DNA from 3 places in the Priestia sp. GS2 genome. Region 2 is predicted to be linked to each of the others. Evidence: riboswitches for the same ligand, from Rfam matches in the RefSeq annotation. Region 2 holds a riboswitch; each other region holds the start of a gene.

Region 1 (7,555 bases), 1.4 Mb from region 2:
TGGTTAATCCGCTCCGAGCTCTTTGCTAAAACACCAAATTCTCCAGAACCATCTTTAAAAAGTAAAACCTTCTCTTGATTACCATCTTTATCTTCAATGGCCGTTTCTTTATTAAACGACACTGTTTCGTTAGGCGTTATTATTTTTCGATATTCTATATACTCATCTGAAGAAATATCTAATGATTTTTGACGATACGTCATTTCGTCCCATTCATTTAACTTCCAACCATCTTTTCCATATTTCATATTTAAATAAATAGTTGTACCTCCGTTCCCTTTTTCATCCAGAGGTTGAATAGCTGAAATTGAAAATTGACCAGGGCGATTGTTAATTACTTTAAAACGCACCGTTGTTTTTAGATCTGGAATAGGCTGTTCATCACATTGACAGTAATAAGAAGTGGCGATTGTTTTTAGCTTTGTAGCAACTAATGAACTCGTAGCAAACTCTTTAAGCTTAGGACTTAGCAGTTGAAAATCTGCTGGTTTCTCCTCATTGTCCCATTCCTCTTCTTTCCCTAACACGTCAAAGGTTTGGACAACATTTGACAGTGAATCTGTAGCAAGCTGCTTAGCTTCTTCGTTTGTTACAACGGGAAGAGAAGAATTTTTCTTAGGCTCATTAGCTGACTCATCAACAGCTTCAGCTGGAACAGTAGCTTCTGATTTAGTTTCTTTGGGTGTCGGGGCTGGAGCAGACTTTGGCTCACTACATGCTGACAACAAAAGCCACAGGGAACAAATTATGGCCACTACACATAGATTTCGCATTTGAATCCCCCTTTTTTCTTTTATCTTGTTTAGCTTTCAAACGTAGACAGCTCAAATGCGCCTGCTGGAATGGTCCATTTAGACTCAGTAGCTTTTTCTAATTTATGAATAACAAAAAGAGAATTTGCTTTTAGTGTTAAGACAATGGTTCCTTTGTTTCCATTACTGTCCGCATCATAATGAATGACAGCCTGATTATGTTTAAACGTTACGTTTTTTGCTTCTACTGTAGCCACTTCTACTGAATTTGGCGGCTTATACGCATGAATCTTCACCGTAGCCTCTGAGTTAGAAGAGGCATAAAACTCTACGATAGGAGCGCCTTTTAAGTCTGAATTAGCAGTGGACCATTTACCGTTATACTCATTTAAGCTAGCTGCTCTTGTAATAGCAGGTGCATTTGAACTTGTGTCTTCCGCTTCATTCAATGCATAAGGCTCTACGCTTTTAATCCGCAATGTACCTTGATTGCTTATGAGCGTATACAATTGGTTGACGCTCTTTGTATAATCCTTTTTATTAGGCTGATGTATAATGATCTCTTCAAATGTTTGTAATTTTATTTGGTTTCTTTCAGCTTCATACCAATTCACAACTTGAATCGTCTTTAGTTCTTGATGAATTCCTTGCTTAGAAAAGTTATCAATTTTCATCACTTGCTGTTTATAAAACTCACTATCTTCTATTGTATAAGTTTGAATCGCCTTAGCCGATTTATTAAAAATTCCATCATGCAAAGCCTTGAAGTAGCTATTCATAAATTGTGAGATTGTTTTTTCATCTATTGCATCTGAAATATCATATTTGTACTGGTTTTCACCAATATCTTTCTTTTCTTCTTGATCATGACTTTCTATCTCTCCTGCAATCATCAAGTCTGTGTCGACCTCAGTTGCTTTTTGAGCTTTTTGCTGACACCCTGCTAGTAAAAGGGATGTTGCAATCGTCATATAAAGGAGATTACGTTTGTTCATTAAAATGATTCCTTCCTACAAAAAAATGGTATGTATATTCTTCCAACAAACAGACCTAGTATACCATTCTACAAAAAAACCCTCAACCCTTTCATAAAAAGAACAAAAACACTGAAAACATGTAGATTCGTTTGAAAAAGCAAAAAAACCTATAGGATGTTACTCCTATAGGTTCCATTCATTTCAGTTATGAAGCGCGGTTTAATACCACTCTTGCAGCAGACGGAATTAATACGGCTAAAATAATTAGACAAGCAATCATGGAGCCCACCATTGCCAATCCGTTCATTGTAAATGAATACCATAATGCCGATACTCCTTTTGGTGCATAAGAGCCCCAAAAGACAATTCCTGCAACAAAGTGCCAGAAATAACGAGCAACGCTTCCGATAATGATAGCTAAAATAATAAACATAAATGCTTTTGTTCGATTGTTAGCAGCTAAGTTCTGCTTGATAACACCTGACAATAGCCCTGCTAGGCCAATGAACGCAAATGCAATAAAATACTCAATAAAAGCTTGTAGAGGTGTTAACACATAAGCAGTGCCCGTGACAACTTGTAGTAATCCCCATAAAAATCCAGCTACAACACCGGATTTAAATCCCCATCGAAAGCAAATAATGAAGATTGGTACCATGGAAAAAGATATGGACACGGCGGGTGCAATTGTGATGGATGGCAATATATCAATAATCATTGCTAAAGCTGCAAAGATTGCCACTTCAATTTTCGCTTGTAAAGACATTCCTTTATTCATCGTCTTTTCACTCCTGTTGTAAAATCATTAGTATTCAACGACAAACACAGGAGACAGCACAAGCTGCACGATCCACACTCCCTACGCTAGCATTAACTAACAGGTTCAAAGGGTCAGAACAATTGGTTCACTCTCAGCCATTCAGGCTCCCCCTGTGGTACGTTGATATGTATTATTAGAACGCTTCCTATTATACCATATTTCTCACATAAGTAAGAAGCAAATTTTATTTAAAGAATAAGCTGATAAAACAGAACATCTTGCCATTGATCAAACTTCCAACCTACTTCTTTGAACTCTCCACAAAACGTAAATCCAAACTGTTCATGCATTTTAATGCTTTTATCGTTTCCTTTTGTAATACCGGAAATAACAACGTGATGATTTAACTCTTTTGCTTGTGCTAAAATAGCTTCCATTAGGCTTTTACCAATTCTATACCCCTGATGAGCTTCATCGACATATACAGAGAGCTCAACTGTTCGAATATATGCTTCTTTATCACGATAGGAAGACAAAGATGCGTATCCAGCTACTTCACTATTTCGTTCAGCAACAAGCAGAGGAAATAGTTGACTTTGGTCATGAGATTCAAACCAACTTTTACGCTGTTCAATCGTTACAGGCGTTAAGTCAAATGTTGCTGCGCTTTGGCGCACTGACTGATTATAAATATCTACCATTGAAGGTAAGTCTTCTGCTAAAGCTTTTCTAATTACTGTCATGATGTATCTTGCTCCTTTTTCAAAATGATGTTTCTATTGTACTTGTTTTTTTCAGAATAATCTACACAAAAAACCCTAATGCTGTTGCATCAGGGTTTATTTAATATATTGATAGGATTGCAGTACACGTAGCGCTTCAGACGTTGAAGTAACCGTCGCAAATTCATTATGAAGCGATGATAAGCTTAAGCGATGAACATCTTCTGCCGCAAAAGTTGTTTCCCCATCGTATGATAACAAGTTGAAACACGCAGTTGCATCGTGTATTACGTAGGTGCGATAACCTAAGTTTCCTGCCATACGTGCCGTTGTAGAGACGCAATGATTGGTTGTTAACCCCACTAGTATAAGCGTATCATATCCGTTTTCCTTTAGATAGTTATCTAGCTCTGTCCCTATAAAGCAGCTATTTTTATGTTTGCGAATTAAGTATTCATCACCAACAGGACCAAATCCTTCTTTGAAACGAAAGCCTTCCGTCCCTGGAAAAAGAGGAGATGTTTCGCTTTTTGAAGCATGCTGAACGTGAATAACTGGAAACTGCTGTCTCCTCCATGCTTGTAAAAGAGTGAGCATATTATCTTCTGCATGAACATTATTACGAGTTCCCCAAGCATCTTGTTCAAAACCTTTTTGTACATCTATGATGATTAAAACAGGGTTTGATTGAATCATTCCAGTCATCAACTTCTTTCATCAAAATTTTAAAATGGAGATTACATACGTACAACCATTTACATCAGCTTTTGAAGCATGCTGCGTCTGTTTTGGTAAATAAATGCGATCTCCCGCTTCGCACCGAGTTGTTTCTCCCTCAACTGTAAAGTAGATAGACCCTTCAATAATATGAAGAATCTCGTCGGTTGGGTGAGTATGACTTGGGTGTTCTTGCCCTGCAACATCATGCTGAACTTCTACATAACCGGTATGTTTTGGAAGTAGTTCATGTATAACTTCTTCAAGTCCACCGCCAATCCCTTTTTTAATAAAGGCTTTTTTTAGTTCCATCTCTTTCACTCCTTTTTAGTTTGAATGGACACTCTGTTGGAAATGAGTTGTTAACATCTCGTAAGAAATATTGCTTCCATTCATGATTTTCTTGATTCCCGTACCATCCTAGATGAGGATGCGCTTCAACTTTGTCGTATTCTTCAAGTCGATTTCGAACTGTTTTTTGAACTTGCTGACCAACTTTTGTATGAGGTGTCATTCCTTCAAACACCCATCTCGGCTGAAATGTAATCATAAGACTGCTGCTCTTCCGACTTTTTCGTAATTCATGTATAGGTGTATTACATACAACAAATATTGGCTCACCTTCAAAACAAAACTCCCATAGAGGATCATTAGGGTCTTTGGGGATATCTTCTGGCCAAGGCTTTCTGTCAATTTGATGTAAAAATGTGAGTGTATCCCAAAACATTGTTTCATACTGAGTCATCGTACGTTTTTTATGTTCAGGCTCAAAGAACACAACAAATGATGTATAACGACCTAATGTGCGAAAACATGAAATATATTCTTTAAGTGCTTCTGCACAGAGTTTAATATCTTTATAGTTGTATGGTGAAGAAACAAACGCAAAGCGCAGCAAATCTTTCTTTAATCCTTCTACTCCTAAAATGCATGGGAAAGGATTCTCTTCAGAAAGCATATCTTGACTAAAATTAGTAAAAACTTCTTTTCCCCATTCAGGCACAATCGACGAATCCATAATTTCCTTGCTGTTAAATAGCTTTTTATTTCTCATTAAAACCCTCCTTACAGGTTTCCACCATACATTTTTATTAAGAAGTAGTGTGCTTTATGTTTACTTCTTGTTATATTCTTCAACTTTACAAGTAACAAGAATAACCTATAAGCAAGCTGGCAGAAAGAAAGGCTTTTGTCCATAGGAAACAGCCTCTGACTAGCCTTTTTCATTTTTTTAGCTCCGTCATTCTCGTTTTTCAGCAGAATAAACAATATCTTTTAAGGTTTCAGTAAACTTTTTTTGTTCATCATAAAAAAGGCCGTGACCACTCTGTTCAAAAGGAATTAACGTTGAATCCTCAATTCCATTATGCATAGCTTCGGCTAAGGGGAATGGACAAACTTGATCTTTTTTTCCATGTAAAATATATGTTTTTACAAAAATTTGACTGAGGTCTTCACGTAGATCTTCATCACGCAGTGACTTTGCTGTTTTAATTGTTCCGTGACCCGAAGCTTCTAGACCCAACAATTGAAACCAATCTCTAAAAGAAGGGCTAAGTTTTGAATTGAAAAATTTTTGCCCAAAATCAGCAAGCATGGCCGGCCGGTCTTGGTACGTCGCTTGAATGATAGCATCTACTTCTTCTTTAGAAAACCCATAGGGAAAACCGCTTCTTTTAATAAAGCTAGGCGCGGCTGCACCAGCTAGGATAAGTTTGTTCACTCCGAACCCTAAATGTCTGCTTATATAACGTAAAGCAATTGCCCCTCCCATTGAAAAACCCACTAGCGTTACAGCTGGAAGTTGTAACGCATGAATAACTGCTCGAACGTCGTCGGCTAATGAGTTATATGTATAACCTTTAAACGGACGACTTGATTTCCCAAACCCACGTAAGTCTATTGCAATACAGCGAATCCCATATTTCGGAAGAACATTAAACTGATATTCATACATTTTATGATTAACTGGCCAACCGTGAAGAAACAATACAGGCATTCCACTTCCAATATCTTCAACATATATTTTTGTACCTTTTCGATCAACGGTAAGGTAATAGCCCATAAACGCACACTTCCTTTCATTATGCCTACTTTATTTTTATGTTGATTTTTTATATTCATGTTGATATTTTTTAGCTGCTTATTTCTTTTATGTTGTTTATTTAGAACATAGTTTATATAGAATTAAACTGCAATAAAAAGAACGCTACAAAATAGCGTTCTTTTTATTGCTTTATTTTAATTTTTTCTCAATCCATACATCAATAACGTCTCCAGATTCCGCTTGATCGATTGCAAACGAACCGTTGCTATAGCGGTCGCTTGGTCGCATTGACGCTGGATCAATGCGCTCTATTTGATTTTTCTCTGACTGTATCACAACCTCATCTTCCTTCGTGACAACCTTCACTTTTGTAATTTGATGAGGATTTGCTTTTAATTCACGAACCATTACTAATCCACGCTTCGCTCGAGACGACTGCTCAAATTCCGTCATTTTTGTTTTCTTAATAGCACCTCGGTGCGTTGTAATAAATAAATCAGTTTCCTTTACTTTTTCTTCGCTAAAAACAACGCCACTCACGACATAATCGTTTTCTTTTAAATTAATCCCTTTCACACCTGCAGCACGCGTTCCCACAACATTGACTTCTTCTTCAGCAAACCATAGGCCGTATCCTTGACGAGTGGCAATAAAGACCTGCTGTTTGCCATTTGTTACGTACACATCTACCACTTCGTCATTACCTTTAACATTCACAGCGACAAGAGCTTTAGAATAACGTTGCGCTTTATACTGCAGCAATTCAGATTTTTTAATCATGCCGTTTTTCGTAAAGAATAACAAATAGTGATCGTCTTTAAACTCTTTAATTGGAATTGCGTTCACAATATAATCGTCTTTATCAATTGGAACAATGTTCATGATATGCTGCCCCATATCTTTCCACCTGATATCAGGAAGTTCATGTACAGGCAAGTATAAATAGTTTCCTTTTCTTGTGAAAATTAAAAGTGTTTCAGTTGTGTTGATTTCCAGCTTTGAAAGGATGCGATCCGTGTCTTTCATACCGAAATCTTGTCCATTCGAAGCTGAATATGAACGTAAGCTTGTACGTTTAACATAACCATCTTTTGTTACTGTGACAATAACATCTTCTGAAGGTACCATCACTTCAAGATTAATTTTGATTTCTTCAATTTCTGCTTCAATCTTTGAACGACGCTCGTCGCCGTACTGCTTTTTCACGCGACGAAGCTCTTTTTTAATGACGCTAAAAAGCTTTTTCTCACTAGCTAAGATGGCTTCAAGCTCTGTAATTTTACCTTTAAGTTCTTCCGACTCTTGTTCTAGTGCGGTGATATCCGTGTTTGTTAAACGATAGAGCTGCAGGGAAACAATTGCTTCTGCCTGTTTTTCTGTAAACTCAAACTGCGTCATTAAGTTATCTTTTGCATTTCGCTTATCTTTTGACGCTCGGATTGTAGAAATTACTTCATCTAAAATAGACAGTGCTTTAATTAAGCCAGCTACAATATGTTCTCGCTCTTTTGCCTTTTGCAGCTCATATTTTGAGCGATTTGTAACCACTTCACGCTGATGATCAATATACGCATCTAAAA
Region 2 (7,555 bases):
GCCCTTCGTATGTTTACATAAAGGAGAGATGCAATTTGGATATTGCTTTATTAGGTGCAACGGGACGCGTTGGTCAACAGCTTATTGAACTATTATTGGAAAACAATCACAAGGTAACAGCTTTAGTTCGGAATGTGCACCGCCTGCCTATTTCACATACTAACTTGAAGGTAATTGAAGGCGACGCTCGTGAAGAAAAAGTATTGGATTGTTTGTTTCAGGGACAGAATGCTGTCATTAGTACACTTAGTACCGATGGAGCTAACGTCATTTCAGAAAGCATACCTGTAATTATAAAAGTAATGACTAGGCATAGTATTGAGCGAATTATTACTGTCGGCACCGCAGGAATCTTACAATCTCGAACAGAACCTTCACTATATCGATTTCAGTCTAGTGAATCAAAGCGTAAGCTTACAAGAGCTGCTGAAGATCACCTAAAAGGGTTTTTGACCTTGAAAGAAAGTAATCTTCTTTGGACGATTGTATGCCCTACTTACTTACCTGATGGAAATATTACAGCGCACTACCGCGTTGAAAAAAACGTCCTTCCCTTAGATGGGAAAAAGATATCTACGGGTGACACCGCTCATTTTATTTATGAGGAAATGTTAAATCCGCGATTTCCCCATTGCCGAGTTGGCATAAGTGAATAGAAAACAGCATCTCGAAAGCAGAGATGCTGTTTTTGAGATGCTACTTTACGTAAGCTTCCGATAAGCCCAATGATTTGTAGGTCCATGCCCATTTCCAATTTCTAGCGTATCCTTAATCGCAGCATGGACGAAATCCGAAGCAAGCTGAACGGCTTCTAGAATAGTTGCTCCTTTAGCTAACTCGGCTGCTACACAAGCAGCAAACGTACAACCTGTTCCGTGCGTATGCTTCGTATCTACGCGCTTATGAACAATTTCATGAAAGAACTGACCGTCATAGACTAAATCAATCATCTCCTCTTGGGATTGATCGTGGCCCCCTTTTATGACTACATTTTTCACTCCAAGGCTATGAAGATTTTTGGCTGCTTCTCTTCGCTGTTCCATCGTTGTAATTTCATATCCTGTCATAATTTCTGCTTCGGGAATATTAGGCGTCACAACTTCGGATAGTGGTAGCAGTACATCATTTAACGCAACAATAGCTTCTTGCTGAAGTAATGATTGTCCGCCTTTTGCGATCATAACCGGGTCGACTACTACGTTTTTCAGTTCGTACTTATGCAGCTTATCCGCCACAATACGGATAATATCTGAGCTAAAAAGCATGCCTGTCTTAATGGCATCTGGGCGTAAATCGGTAACAACTGAGTCAATTTGCTTGGCAATTGCTTCCTCAGTGAGCGGATATACCCCTTGAACACCTAGAGTGTTTTGAGCCGTTACCGCTGTGATAGCGGACATACCAAATACTTTACGCTCTTGAAATGTTTTTAAGTCTGCTTGAATTCCGGCTCCTCCTCCGCTATCAGAGCCAGCTATTGTCAGTGCTTTTGCTACACTCATAAAAATCTTCCTTTCGTCATTTACCCAATATAACGGTGATAAAGGTTTTTTGCTTCTACTGTATCTTTTGTGCCGTGTACAAAAATTCTTCCATCCTGAAACACAACAAGACGATAATCATCAATTGCTACGGACAAAAGATATGGATTTCGGTCCACTCGGTACCCTTTACCTTTTAAATGCTGTTCTAACTCTACTATGTTAGGTGCTTGCGTTGCCTTTGCAGGGCGAATTTGTACAGTGTCACGTCCGCATAGTACAGCTGTTTTCAACTGATTTTCAAATTGAAGTGCAGGAAAAACTGGCTGCTGACCACACGATGTACATTCATCTGTTTTTAAAGCATGAACGTTCATGGTACGGTATTCATTTTTCCAAACATCAAATGATACTAGCTGTGAACGCAGTGCTCCTTGATCTTCTACAAGAATCTTTAGTGCCTCTGTCACTTGGTGTGCAACAACCATCTGTACAGCAGGGCTAATAATCCCTACCGTGTCACACGTAACCCCACCTAAAGGTACTGATTCTAACAAACATGCTAAACATGGAGTTTCTCCGGGAACGATTGTATAGCTAATCCCATAGCTCCCCACACACGCTCCATAAATCCAAGGAATTTGGTGTTTTTGTGATAAGTCATTTATTACAAGACGTGTATCAAAGTTATCCGTAGCATCAATTATTAAATCAACGTTTTCCAGCAGCTGTTCAATAAATTGAGGCGTACCGTCTGCTACGTGTGCTTCAATATCAACATCTCCATTAATCTCAGCGAGCCTTTCTGAAGCAGCTACTGCTTTTGGAATACGATTAGCTGCATCTCTCTCACTATAAAGCTGCTGACGCTGCAAATTGCTCCACTCTACATAATCTCGGTCAATGATTGTTAACTTTCCAACCCCAGCTCGAACAAGCGCTTCTGCATTTCCTGTCCCTAGAGCACCTGCTCCAATTAATAAGATATGCTTTTGTGATAATTTTTTCTGTCCTTCTTTGCCAATCGGGGAAAAGAGCTCTTGACGTGAATAGCGCGCTGTCACCCCATACTCATCCCTTCTGTTGGGCTACTTGCGACCGCATATTCTTTAAATGGAATACGACCAGCTAAATAAGCATCACGCCCCGCTTCGATTGCAAGCTTCATCGCGCGAGCCATTTTCACAGGATCTTTTGCGCCTGATACAGCGGTGTTTAGTAAAACAGCATCCGCACCTAGCTCCATTGCCTTGGCAGCATCAGAAGCTGTACCAATGCCCGCATCTACAATAACAGGCACCTTAGACTGTTCAATAATAAACTGCAGGTTCAACGGATTAATAATCCCTTGTCCCGACCCAATTGGAGAAGCTCCAGGCATAATAGCATGAACACCTAGTTCCTCAAGCCTTCTAGCAAGTACAACATCATCAGACGTATACGTTAATACTGTAAAACCTTCTTTTAACAACTCTTCACTTGCTTTTAACGTTTCAACAGGGTCTGGCAATAACGTTTTATCACAGCCAATCACCTCAACCTTGACCATATCACACAACCCAGATGCCTTTGCCAGCTTCGCAATTCGAACCGCTTCTTCGGCATTTTTAGCTCCAGCTGTATTTGGTAAAAGCGTAAACCTTTTAACATCAAGAGCTTCAAGCAAGTTAGGCTGAGACTGATCAAAAATATCCATTCTCCTCACTGCAAATGTTAAAATCTCTGTTTCTGATTCTTCTACTGCTTGACGCTGCGTCGTATAATCTGGAAACTTCCCTGTACCTAAAAGTAAACGAGATGCAAATTCATATTTTCCTATTTTCAACATAACTTTCATCCTCCTCCTACAAATGAAACAATCTCTAGTAAATCGCCTTCTGACAATGAGGCTTTTTCATGATCTTGCTTTTGTAAAATCTCTTTATTTAACTCGACAATCACTACTTTCTCATGTAAATCCCTTGATTCTAATAACTCAGAAACCGTTTGAATTGAGGAATCTATCTCAACGCTCTTTCCATTAATCACTAAGTTCAATACGTTCCCTCCATTTCTCTTTGTAAGCGAAAAGCTGAAAAAAAGGAATGTTTTGGATTCTCACCTTTCATTTGCTCCGCCATGATTTTACCTGTGATTGCACTTAGTAAAATACCATTTCGATAGTGTCCACATGCTAAATAAACATTATCTAATTCCGGGTGCTGTCCTAAATATGGCCAACCATCTACAGTTTGTGGACGAAGCCCTGCCCATGCTTTTTCAAATGACGCCTCTGCAAGTGATGGAACAAGAGAGATTGCTTTGCTAATTAAAAATTCAATAGCTTCTGCAGATACGTGCTTCGTGTAATCATGGGGACGCTTTGTAGCTCCAATCACTATTCTTCCTCCTGCTTTTGGAACAACATAAAATCCTTCATCTAAAAATATGGTCTTTTGAATGCTTGGTTGATTGGTCGTGAGGGATATACACTCACCTTTAATAGGAAACAAATGCTTTGGCTGAATAGCCGTCACCAGATCTTTCGTCCAAGCACCGGCGCTTACCATCACTTGGTCACTGTAGAAGTTGCCCGCTGATGTCCGTACGCCAACTACCTTTTTGTTATCGTATATAAGCTCATGAACATGACAGTTCTCATAAATAGCTGCCTGATGGTACAAAGCTCCGTGTACCAAAGCTTGGGTTAACTTAGCTGGCATCAGCTGGCCATCTTTTGGAATGCTAATAGCCCCGTATGTATCAGGGGTTAACAACGGTTCAGCTTCCCTTGCTGCGTCAGGAGATAACCACTTCACTTCCGAATCCCACCGCCTGTGACGCTCTGCTTTGGCTTTTAGCAAACCTGCTTCCGCTTCAGTTGCTGCTACTTTTAATAGTCCTTTTTGAATGAACTCAACATCAATATTCGTTTTTTCTTTTAATTCAGCAACGAGATTCGGAAAAAGCGACCTACTTTGAATGGCTAGCTCTAAAAGCGGCCCTTCTTCATCAATTTCAGCTTGCGCACCTAATATTCCAGCAGCTGCTCCCGATGCTTCACAACCAATCTGGTTTTTTTCTAAAATTGCTACTTGATATCCCATTTTAGAAAGGTGATACGCGGTTGAGGCTCCAATGACCCCGCCACCAATAACGAGTGCATCATAATGTATTTGCATATGTATCACTCCACCTCCTTAGTTGTTCATCATATTCCTTCGCTGCCTGTAGCGGGTTTTCATCTTGAAATACACCCGACATAACAGCGATGCCGTGTGCACCTGTGCTCAATACTTCGCTCACATTGCAAGGCATAATTCCCCCGATGGCAATTACGGGTATTTTCACTGAACGAACCACTTGATTTAACCGTTCAAGCCCTCGAGGTGTTTGACCAAGCTTTGACTTTGATGGATACACATGACCATAAATGACATAATCAACACCTGTTTGTTCAGCTTCCTGTGCTTCTTTAATACTGTGTACGGATTTACCAACAATCAATGGCTGAAAATGTGCTTTTACCCCTTGAACACTTAGACTGTGATAAGCCAAGTGCACACCCTTTACATGAGAGGCAAAAGCTACATCTACTCGATCGTTAACAATTAGCTTTGAAGCGTGCACGTCTTTTTTGAGTTCTTCAATGAGCATTTCTAACTCTCGTGCCGTTCGCTCTTTTTCTCGAATATGGATAGCTCCTACATACGGGTCAATATCTCTGCTAATTTTCAGAAGCTGTTCAAAGGACTGTTTCCCTGTTGACACAGCATGTAGTTTGGGTATCATAGCATCCTCACCTTTATTTCGACATAAACGCAAAAAAACCACTCTACAACGTAGAGTGGTTGGCATGCATTCATTATGTAAACATGGCTCATCCACTTCCCTACGCTGGTACAAACCAGATCAGGTTCAAAGGGTCCGAATTTTTTCGTCTCAGCCATAAAGGCTCCCCTAGTGATTTTTTCTAATATTTTCACTTTTCATTTAGAAGTATAACATATTTGTGAGTGATTACAACCTACTGGACCATTTTTCTCATGTACCGAGCTAATAATCTTCGAGCTCTTTTTCTTTTTCCCTATGCTCTTCCCATAGAAATGAGCCAAGTAAGGTAGCAAAAGTTAGGATATAAAATCCGTAGAATAACAAGGCAGCTATGCTGTTAACCATTAAAAAGATAAAACTAATGACTTGTCCTGCAATTGTTACAATCAATAAAATATATTTCCATACTTCACGTTTTCTCATTAAACTTATCTCCACTTTTCAAATCCTAATTTCAATGCTCTTTTCTCTATTATAACAAGTTTCGAGTATGAGTAAGGAATATCTAATCAAAATAAAACAATTGTCCCAAAAACAATAAGGGAAGAACGTAAATTTTGTTAAAATATCATCAGCTATCTACTTATTCCCTTTCCTTTTTATTCATAAACTAATGATTTTTAATATGATAATCCCAACCTTTTCCTGATGCTCTACAAAGTACATAAACCCTTTGAGAACAGCCATACTATCTATTAGAAGTTTTTTTTATTGACTTTTAACTTCTTCTTGTTTAATATCAATTACGCTATCAAGAAATATAATTCCTATCAAATTACTGGGGGTTTAACAAAAAATGAAAAAATTAGTTGCATTTTTATCTCTTTTATTAGCGTTCACAGTTGTGTTAGCAGCTTGTGGGTCAAATGAAAAAGAAACAAATAACGCAAGTAAAAGTGATCAAGATTTATACGAAAAAGTAAAAGAAGACGGCGTTCTAACAATTGGAACAGAAGGTACATACCCTCCATTTACGTTCCATGACGACTCTAATAAGTTAACAGGCTTTGACGTTGAAATTGCACAAGAAGTTGCAAAGCGCCTTGGTGTGAAAGCTGAATTTAAAGAAACACAGTGGGATGGAATGTTTGCTGGTTTAGACGCTAAGCGTTTTGACATGATTGCTAACCAAGTTGGAATTCGTCCAGACCGCGAAGAAAAATATGATTTCTCTGACCCATACATTGAGTCTGCAGCGGTGCTTGTTGTTCGTGAAGACAATAATGAAGTGAAATCATTTGAGGACATGAAAGGTAAAAAGTCTGCACAATCACTTACAAGTAACTATGCTGATTTAGCAAAAAAATATGAAGCTGAACTAGTAGGTGTTGAAGGATTCACGCAATCAGCTGAGTTAATCGTTTCAAAACGTGTAGACGGTACAATTAATGATAAATTATCATTCTTAGACTATAAAAAACAACGTCCAAATGCACCTGTAAAAATTGTAGATGAAGCAGAAGACGCATCAGCAAGTGGATTAATGTTTCGCAAAGATAGCGGTAAGTTAGTGGAAGAAGTAAATAAAGCTTTAGCAGATATGCAAGAAGACGGCACATACGCTAAAATTTCTGAAAAATGGTTTGGTGAAGATGTTTCTCCTAAATAGTATCTTTACTGACCCTGAGCGTGCAGAGCGCTTAATCTCTATTGCTCAATCCTCCCTCTATCCAATGATAGAGGGAGCTATTCAATATACTATTCCACTAACGCTTATTTCATTTATACTAGGCCTTATTTTAGCTATTCTTACAGCGCTTGGACGCTTATCTTCTATAAAAGTATTTAATATAATTGCGCGCGTATACGTGTCACTGATTCGAGGGACACCTTTACTAGTGCAATTATTTATTATTTTCTACGGGTTGCCAACGCTAGATATTACAATTGATCCATTTGTTGCCGCAGTAATTGGGTTTTCATTAAACGTAGGTGCGTACGCATCTGAAATCATCCGTGCTGCGATTTTATCGATTCCTAAAGGGCAATGGGAAGCTGGTTATTCAATTGGGATGACATATACTCAAGCTTTAAAGCGTATTATTTTACCCCAAGCTGCTCGCGTATCCATTCCGCCTTTATCGAATTCATTCATTAGCCTTATTAAAGATACGTCGCTAGCATCTCTTATTTTGGTAACCGAAATGTTTCGTCGTGCACAAGAAATTGCGGCCACAAACTATGAATTTTTATTACTTTATACGGAAGCGGCTCTTTTATACTGGATTATGTGTACCATTCTTTCCATTGTTCAAGGACGA
Region 3 (7,555 bases), 280 kb from region 2:
AAAATTGAAGAGTTTGCGTCTTATATAGGAACAGATACTACAGCGCTTTACGACTTTTTATATGAGCAGTTTGGTCGTGAATTAACGAAGGACGAGATTGCGAAGGAGTCGTTAAAACGTCATCAAGAAAAAATGAAGCAGCTGGCAGCTCGTGAAGGTGTTCTGGAGTATTTAAAAGAAGCGAAAGAATTAGGTCTGAAAATTGGTTTAGCCAGCAGTTCAGACCGTGCGTGGGTGACGTCGTTTTTAAAGGAATTAGATCTCCTTGATCATTTTGAAGTGATGCAAACGCGTGATGACGTGGAAAAAGTTAAGCCAGACCCGGCTCTTTATAAGCAAACAGTTGAAAAGTTAGGCGTACATCCTTCTGAAGCCATTGCTTTTGAAGATTCTGCAAACGGTGCAAAAGCCGCTATCGCAGCAGGTTTACAATGTGTAATCGTACCGAATCGTCTGTCTGCACATTTGACTTTTGAAACGTATCATTTACGTATTGCTTCCATGAAAGAGAAGTCACTACAGGAGGTAATTGAACAGGTAAGTCATTAAGAAAGTGGAGCTAGCATTAGCTCCACTTTTTTACGGCTCTAAATGTATTTTTGGAAATGGGATGTGAGGAGGCTCTTCAAGCCAGCCTTGCTCAATACTAATGCGGGATGTTTCTTCAGCAAATTGTAAGATTTCATTTGTAAACTTTGTATATTTAGCGGATAAATCAAGCCTTGGATTAGTGGCCATAGACATGCCGTAGTTTCGAACGCTTTCCGATACCATTGCTGATACGTGAAACATCATGAGCTTTTCTGAAAAAGGTGGTACAGCAGATTTTTCAACTCCATAATCCCATTCCATGATGATGGGAATGTTTTCAACCATCAGTGGCTCAGACAGCTGTTCAATATGAGCCTGCATTATATGACGTCCTTTTAGTAAAAATGCTTTAATATCTTCAGAAGTTGCTGTCTGTGCAAAGCCAAGTAGCAAATCTTTTGCGATTAGATTCGTTTCAATATTTGAAATGAGATGTGATATCTCAATGACAGTAAGCGGTCTTTTTTCATCAAAAAAGTGACCCAAAAACATTTCTTTTCCAGCCATATCAGAAGAGTCTGCAATAGGGATTGGCGGGAGCTGAATATATACTTTTTTGGCTAAAAGTAAGTCGGTTACCTGTTGGTTTAACTGCTCGGCTAATAGCAGCAGTTTTCTGAAAAAAGTCCGAATGTCTTCACGTTTTGCAATGTCTACTCCATATGTAGCGGATAATAACAGCAAATTGGAAACATGCTTTAAATATAGTAAATAAAACGAATCCGAAAAGAGTCTAGGAGCGTCAACATGTAAATCTTCTTCATTAAATCCAAGCGGAATTGGCATGTTTTCTTTTAAAAACAATGCGCTTAAAACGTCTAGATTTCGTTCAATAATATGCTGAGTAGCTTTTAATGACTGCTCAATTTCTTGATCATCCACATGGCGCAGAAAGTGTAGTAACGTGCATGAGACAGCTTTATCATTCATGTACTGTTGCCAAATCGCAGCCATTTCAGAAGCGGATAATGGTAAAAATGTACTCATAGTATACTCCTTTATAAATATATGTGTTGTTGTTAGTTTTGACCGTTTAGATGTAGATATTCCATTAGTGTAGGGAAAGGAAAAATAACTGTCTATTTTAAATGTGCTTTCAAGCCTACTCATTCTTGAATTTTCTTTAAAACCTAATGAAAATAGAAAAAGTAAGAGAGTAAAGGAGATGTTAATATGCCGGAAGGGCCAGAAATTCGAAGAGCAGCAGATGAAGTACAAAGAGCGATTACTTCTAGGCCTGTAGGAGAAGTATGGTTTGCGTTTGAAGCATTAAAAAAATACGAAAGCATGCTTACGGGAGCATCGGTTAAGAGAGTTGATACAAAAGGGAAAGCAATGCTTATTCGCTTTGATAATGGATATACGATTTATTCACATAATCAGCTCTACGGTAAATGGTATATCAGAAAGGCGTATCAGTATCCAAAAACAAATCGGCAGCTCCGCTTAGCCATTCACAACGAGCAAAAATCAGCTCTTTTGTATAGCGCATCGGATATCGAAGTGCTGCTTGATGAAGAAGTTCTTGCTCATCCGTTTGTTTCGAGAGTCGGACCAGACATCTTAAGTGAACAAGTGAGCGTAGAGGACTTAATTGAACGTTTTACAAGCAAAGCATTTTATCGCCGAAAATGGACGTCTCTATTGCTTGACCAGAGCTTTGTAGCGGGCATTGGGAATTATTTGCGCAGTGAGATCCTGTTTTTAGCAGGTATTCACCCGGATAAGCGACCTTGTGATTGTACAGAAAAGCAGATTAAAAAAGCTGCGGAAGCAACAATTTTGCTAATGAAGCAGTCGTATGAAACGGGAGGGATTACAAACGATTTGTCTTTAGTTGAAAAGTTAAAGGAAAAAGGAGTAAAACGTTCTGCTTATCGACACTGGGTATTTAACCGAGAGGGAGAAGCGTGTCGAATAGATGGAACGGAAATTCAAAAAATTCCTGCTGCTTCGAGGCGGTTGTATTACTGTCCAACTTGCCAAAAGAAGTAAGCATACAAAAGCCGGAACTCTTAATTCCAATAGCTTGTCCCTAGTCTTGTATAATCAGCAGGGTTCTCAATTTTCTATGATAAGGTTAAACATAGCTCTTTTGTTAGTGTAGAGTTCAAATTGGAATTCTGTAAATTATATTGAACTATATGAGGTAGTGTGGTACAACTAATAGAGATAATAATCAGATAGCTTTACAAATAAATAGTCATTATTAAACCACTAGGGGTGCTTCTTGAAGCTGAGAGAGACATGGTCTTAACCCTTATAACCTGAACTAGGTAATACTAGCGTAGGAAAGAGGTATTGTGTGCTACATCTATGGACTTTTACAGGATGTAAAAGGGATATATGTGTATATTCAAGCGCTTCTTTTCTATGAAAAGAAGCGCTTTTTTATGTGGTTTAGAGGGAGGGGATTAGTATGAACATTACAGATGTGGTAGAGCAGGTGGATACTAGACAAGATGAACTTATTGAGCTTTTGACCAAGCTCGTCTCGTATAAAACACCAGCACCACCTGCACGTAATACAAAAGAAGCGCAGATATATATTGCAGAGCTGTTGGAAAGCTATGGTTTTGAAATTGACATGTGGGACGTGTACCCAAATGACCCTAACGTTGTAGGAACGTTAAAAGGAACAAGTCAAAGCGAATATCAGAGTTTAATTATTAATGGACATATTGATGTTGCGGCAGTCAACGAAGGCGAAGCATGGGATATAAGTCCTTTCCAAACGAAATTTGAAGAAGGATTCATAATGGGGAGAGGCGTTGCTGATATGAAAGGTGGACTCGCTGGAGCGCTGTTTGCCATTAAGCTTCTACATGAAGCTGGAATGGAATTTCCGGGGGATTTAACCTTTCAATCGGTTATCGGGGAAGAGGTTGGAGAAGCTGGGACCCTTGAATGCTGCAAGCGAGGATACAGCGCAGACTTTGCGATTGTGGTTGATACAAGTGAGCTGCAAATCCAAGGTCAAGGTGGAGTCATTACGGGGTGGATAACCGTGAAAAGTAAGCAAACATATCATGATGCCACAAGAAGGCAAATGATTCATGCAGGGGGCGGCTTATTAGGAGCCAGTGCAATTGAAAAAATGGCGAAATTAATTGGTGCACTGCAGGAGCTTGAGCGCCACTGGGCTGTTGTCAAAAGCTATCCCGGTTTTCCGGTTGGAACAAATACAATCAATCCAGCTGTTATTGAAGGTGGCCGCAACGCAGCCTTTATCGCAGACGAATGCAGGCTGTGGGTGACCGTTCATTATTATCCAAATGAATCATATGAAGAGGTAATGAAAGAAGTAGAAGACTATCTGTTACAGGTTGCAAAAGCAGATCCGTGGCTAAGAGAAAATCCTCCAACGTTTAAGTGGGGAGGCACATCAATGATTGAAGATAGAGGAGAAATTTTCCCTGCATTTGAAGTAGATAAAAATCATCCAGCAGTTCACTTGTTAGTCGGTGCTCATAGAGAAGTAACAATGAAAGAAGCGCATGTCAACGTTTCGCCAACGGTTACGGACGGTGGCTGGCTAGCTGATGCAGGTATAGCTACAGCTATTTATGGTCCAGGAGACTTAACGGAGGCTCACTCTGTTAATGAAAAGCTATCTGTTAATCAATTGCTTGATTACACGAAAGTGATGGTTCAATTTATTTATGAATGGCTACATACAAAAAAGGAGAATGCAAAATGAAATTTAGTGAACGTTTGTATGAAAAAGTAAAGCCGATTTGGAAGCAAACGCATGAGCATCCTTTTGTAAAAGGAATGGGAGAAGGAACGTTAGAACAAGATAAGTTTCGCTTTTATATGGTGCAAGATTACGTGTATTTGATTGACTATGCGAAGCTGTTTGCTCTTGGAGCAGTAAAAGCAACAGATGTTCAAACAATGGGGAAATTTGCAGCGTTATTACATTCAACAATGAATGAAGAGATGGAGTTACATAGACAATATGCAAAGCGTTTTTTAATTACCCCTGAAGAGTTAGAAACAGCAGAGGCAGCTCCAACAACGCTTGCTTACACGCACTACATGCTTCATGTTTCTCAAAACGGAACCTTAGCGGAACTTGTTGCGGCACTCCTGCCTTGCATGTGGAGCTATTGGGAGATTGGAAAAGAGCTTCGCACCAAGCCTGGTGCAAAGCATGAACTTTATAGTGAATGGATTGATATGTACAGCTCAGCTGAATTTGGTGAACTGGCGACTTGGTGTATTGATTTAATGGATCAACTAGCAGAAGGAAAATCAGAAGCAGATCTTACTAAGTTAGAAGAAATTTTTATTAATACGACGCGCTTTGAATACTTATTCTGGGATATGGCTTACGAAAAAGCGATGTGGCCTGTTCATGTATAAAAAGGCTTTGGAGTTTGAAACGGTGACTTTTTCATATGAAGAAAGCAGAGGAGCGATCTTGGAATCTCTTAATTTTGATATTGAAGAAGGAGAATTTGTAAGCATTGTCGGCGCAAGCGGTTCCGGAAAGAGCACGTTATTTCGCCTTATTACCGGGTTAGAGATAGAGCAGGCGGGACGAATTTTAATTAATAATCAGCAGCACCACAATCGCTTTGGGCATGTGGGATACATGCCTCAAGAAGATCTTCTTTTACCTTGGAGGACCATTCTAGATAACGCTGCTTTGCCTTTAGAGTTAAAAGGGGTACCAAAAGACGAAGCGTATATACAAGCAAAAGAACTGCTCAGTGAATTTGGTTTAAAAGGATATGAACAGAGGTTTCCATCTGATTTATCAGGAGGAATGAAGCAGCGTGTTTCATTCCTACGCACGGTACTGAGTGGCTCGAACGTGCTTTTGCTGGACGAACCGTTCAGTGCTTTGGATGCTATTACTCGTCTATCCATGCAGGAGTGGCTCCTTGAGCAGTGGCAAAAGCGTAATCAAACCATTTTGTTTATCACGCATGATGTGCAGGAAGCGTTGTTCTTATCAGACCGTATTTTTATCTTTGATAAGCAACCTTTAAAGGGATTTAAACAAGTGAAGGTACCTCTTGAAAGACCAAGAGCTCTGCAGGACATAGATCGACCAGAGATTGTAAAGCTGAAGCACCAACTAATGCAAGAGCTCAGGATGAAGGTGGATGCATGAAAAGGATACAAGAGTGGAGCTTACCTATTGTTTTAACGTTCGTATTACTAATTATTTGGCAGGTTACCGCTTATATTGTGGGAATGCCCTTTATTTTACCATCTCCAGTTGAAGTGTGTGTGAGAATATGGGAGCTAAAGGAAGTGCTTTTCATTGAACATTTACCTTCAACGTTACTGATTATTTTAATAGGTTTAGCTATTTCGATTGTTGTAGGCGTCTTAGTTGCAATTTGGATGAATAACAACAAAACCATCGAGCGGGCTATCTATCCTATTTTAGTAGCTTCACAAACTATTCCAATCATAGCGTTAGCGCCTATTTTTGTACTTTGGTTTGGCTATTCCATCTGGAGCAAAGTAGTGGTAACGGTCTTAATTACATTTTTTCCTATTACCGTGAACACGTTTGATGGTCTTCGCTCAACGAGACGTGAACACGTTGAACTTTTAAAAACGATGGGAGCGACCAAGCGAGACCTTTTTATGAAGCTAAGCGTACCAGCCGCTTTACCTCATTTTTATTCAGGCTTAAAGGTAGCGGTAACCTTAAGCGTTATTGGAGCTGCTATCGGTGAGTGGCTCGGTGCACAAGCAGGTTTAGGTTATTTCAGTCGACGAATGATGACACAGTTTGATGGAGCCGGTGTATTCGCTCCAATCGTTGTGTTATCTCTTATTGGCATCATCTCTTTTATTGGCATTACATGGATTGAACGTAGATCACTAAAATGGAGGAAAGCTAAATGAAAAAATGGCTAGTTAGTTTATCACTGCTGCTTTTAGTAGTAACGACTGCTTGTAGTAAAGATGAAACAAGTTCAGCAACTCATAAGAAAGAATTAAAAGAAGTATCGGTAATGTTGGATTGGTATCCAAATGCTGTACATAGCTTTTTATACGTTGCACAAGAAAAAGGCTATTTTGAAGAGGAAGGTGTAAAAGTAGACATTCAATATCCAGCCAATCCAACTGATCCGTTAAACTTAGCAGCGACAGGTAAAATTACGTTAGGATTTTACTATCAGCCAGATGTCGTAATGGCAAGGGCTAACGAAAATGTTCCCGTAAAGTCAGTAGGAGCGATTGTTCGTTCTCCATTAAATCACGTTGTCTTTTTGGATGAAAGTCCTGTTAAGCGTCCAAAAGATTTAGAAGGAAAGACAGTGGGATATACAGGAATTCCTTTAAATGAAGCGCTGCTGAAAAAGATGATTAAAACAGATGGAGGGAATCCGGACAAGGTTAAAATGGCTGACGTAGGCTTTGAATTAGGATCTTCAGTTGTAACGAAAAAAGTCGACGCGGTAATCGGTGCATATATTAATCACGAAGTTCCTGTTTTGAAAGACAAAGGGTATGATACGCGCTACTTTAACCCAACAGATTATGGTGTTCCTAATTATTATGAGCTAGTAGCAGTAACGAGCGATCGTACATGGGACACAGATGAAGAATCTATTCGCGCGTTTTGGAAAGCAGCAACAAAGGGCTATGAGTTTATGAATGAACATCCGGATGAAGCTCTTGACATTTTATTAAGCAATCAAGACAAAGCGAACTTTCCATTAGTGGAAGGAGTAGAAAAGCAAAGCCTTGATATCTTGCTTCCAAAGATGGAATCAGCTGAAGGGTTTGGCAGTCAGACAGCGAAGTCTTGGGAAGAAACGGCGAAGTGGTTAAAGGATTCCGGTTTAATTAAAAAAGAACCCAAGGCAGAAGATATGTTTATAAATCTCACAAATTAATGAAACATAAAAACGCATCGATTGATGCGTTTTTATGTTTAAACAGGGAATAAAATGATAGTCGATAACAAAAAGTATATAGAAATTCAATT

Evidence for each region. A riboswitch is a leader RNA that binds a small molecule or an ion and turns the genes downstream of it on or off. The one in region 2 is predicted to bind thiamine pyrophosphate.
Region 1: linked by a shared signal. The riboswitch ahead of thiT (energy-coupled thiamine transporter ThiT) and the one ahead of tenI (thiazole tautomerase TenI) in region 2 are both predicted to bind thiamine pyrophosphate.
Region 3: linked by a shared signal. The riboswitch ahead of V2145_RS14925 (acetylornithine deacetylase) and the one ahead of tenI (thiazole tautomerase TenI) in region 2 are both predicted to bind thiamine pyrophosphate.

Annotation. Positions count from the first base shown of each region.
Region 1 is NZ_JAZGJX010000001.1:1,823,230-1,830,784, forward strand. It holds gene V2145_RS09540 (TcaA NTF2-like domain-containing protein) at 1-773, opposite strand, end outside; gene V2145_RS09545 (TcaA NTF2-like domain-containing protein) at 803-1,747, opposite strand; gene thiT (energy-coupled thiamine transporter ThiT) at 1,935-2,507, opposite strand; TPP riboswitch at 2,568-2,670, opposite strand; gene V2145_RS09555 (GNAT family N-acetyltransferase) at 2,738-3,232, opposite strand; gene V2145_RS09560 (cysteine hydrolase family protein) at 3,329-3,907, opposite strand; gene V2145_RS09565 (cupin domain-containing protein) at 3,929-4,240, opposite strand; gene V2145_RS09570 (YqcI/YcgG family protein) at 4,215-4,982, opposite strand; gene V2145_RS09575 (alpha/beta fold hydrolase) at 5,169-5,993, opposite strand; gene parC (DNA topoisomerase IV subunit A) at 6,165-7,555, opposite strand, start outside.
Region 2 is NZ_JAZGJX010000001.1:3,206,179-3,213,733, forward strand. It holds gene V2145_RS16255 (NAD(P)-dependent oxidoreductase) at 36-656, shown strand; gene thiD (bifunctional hydroxymethylpyrimidine kinase/phosphomethylpyrimidine kinase) at 702-1,502, opposite strand; gene V2145_RS16265 (thiazole biosynthesis adenylyltransferase ThiF) at 1,523-2,545, opposite strand; gene V2145_RS16270 (thiazole synthase) at 2,542-3,309, opposite strand; gene thiS (sulfur carrier protein ThiS) at 3,315-3,518, opposite strand; gene thiO (glycine oxidase ThiO) at 3,515-4,642, opposite strand; gene tenI (thiazole tautomerase TenI) at 4,626-5,252, opposite strand; TPP riboswitch at 5,333-5,432, opposite strand; gene V2145_RS16290 (hypothetical protein) at 5,517-5,717, opposite strand; gene V2145_RS16295 (amino acid ABC transporter substrate-binding protein) at 6,091-6,903, shown strand; gene V2145_RS16300 (amino acid ABC transporter permease) at 6,887-7,555, shown strand, end outside.
Region 3 is NZ_JAZGJX010000001.1:2,930,922-2,938,476, reverse strand. It holds gene V2145_RS14940 (HAD family hydrolase) at 1-549, shown strand, start outside; gene V2145_RS14935 (DUF3231 family protein) at 580-1,578, opposite strand; gene nei (endonuclease VIII) at 1,765-2,586, shown strand; TPP riboswitch at 2,801-2,902, shown strand; gene V2145_RS14925 (acetylornithine deacetylase) at 3,011-4,291, shown strand; gene tenA (thiaminase II) at 4,288-4,959, shown strand; gene V2145_RS14915 (ABC transporter ATP-binding protein) at 4,952-5,716, shown strand; gene V2145_RS14910 (ABC transporter permease) at 5,713-6,465, shown strand; gene V2145_RS14905 (ABC transporter substrate-binding protein) at 6,462-7,463, shown strand.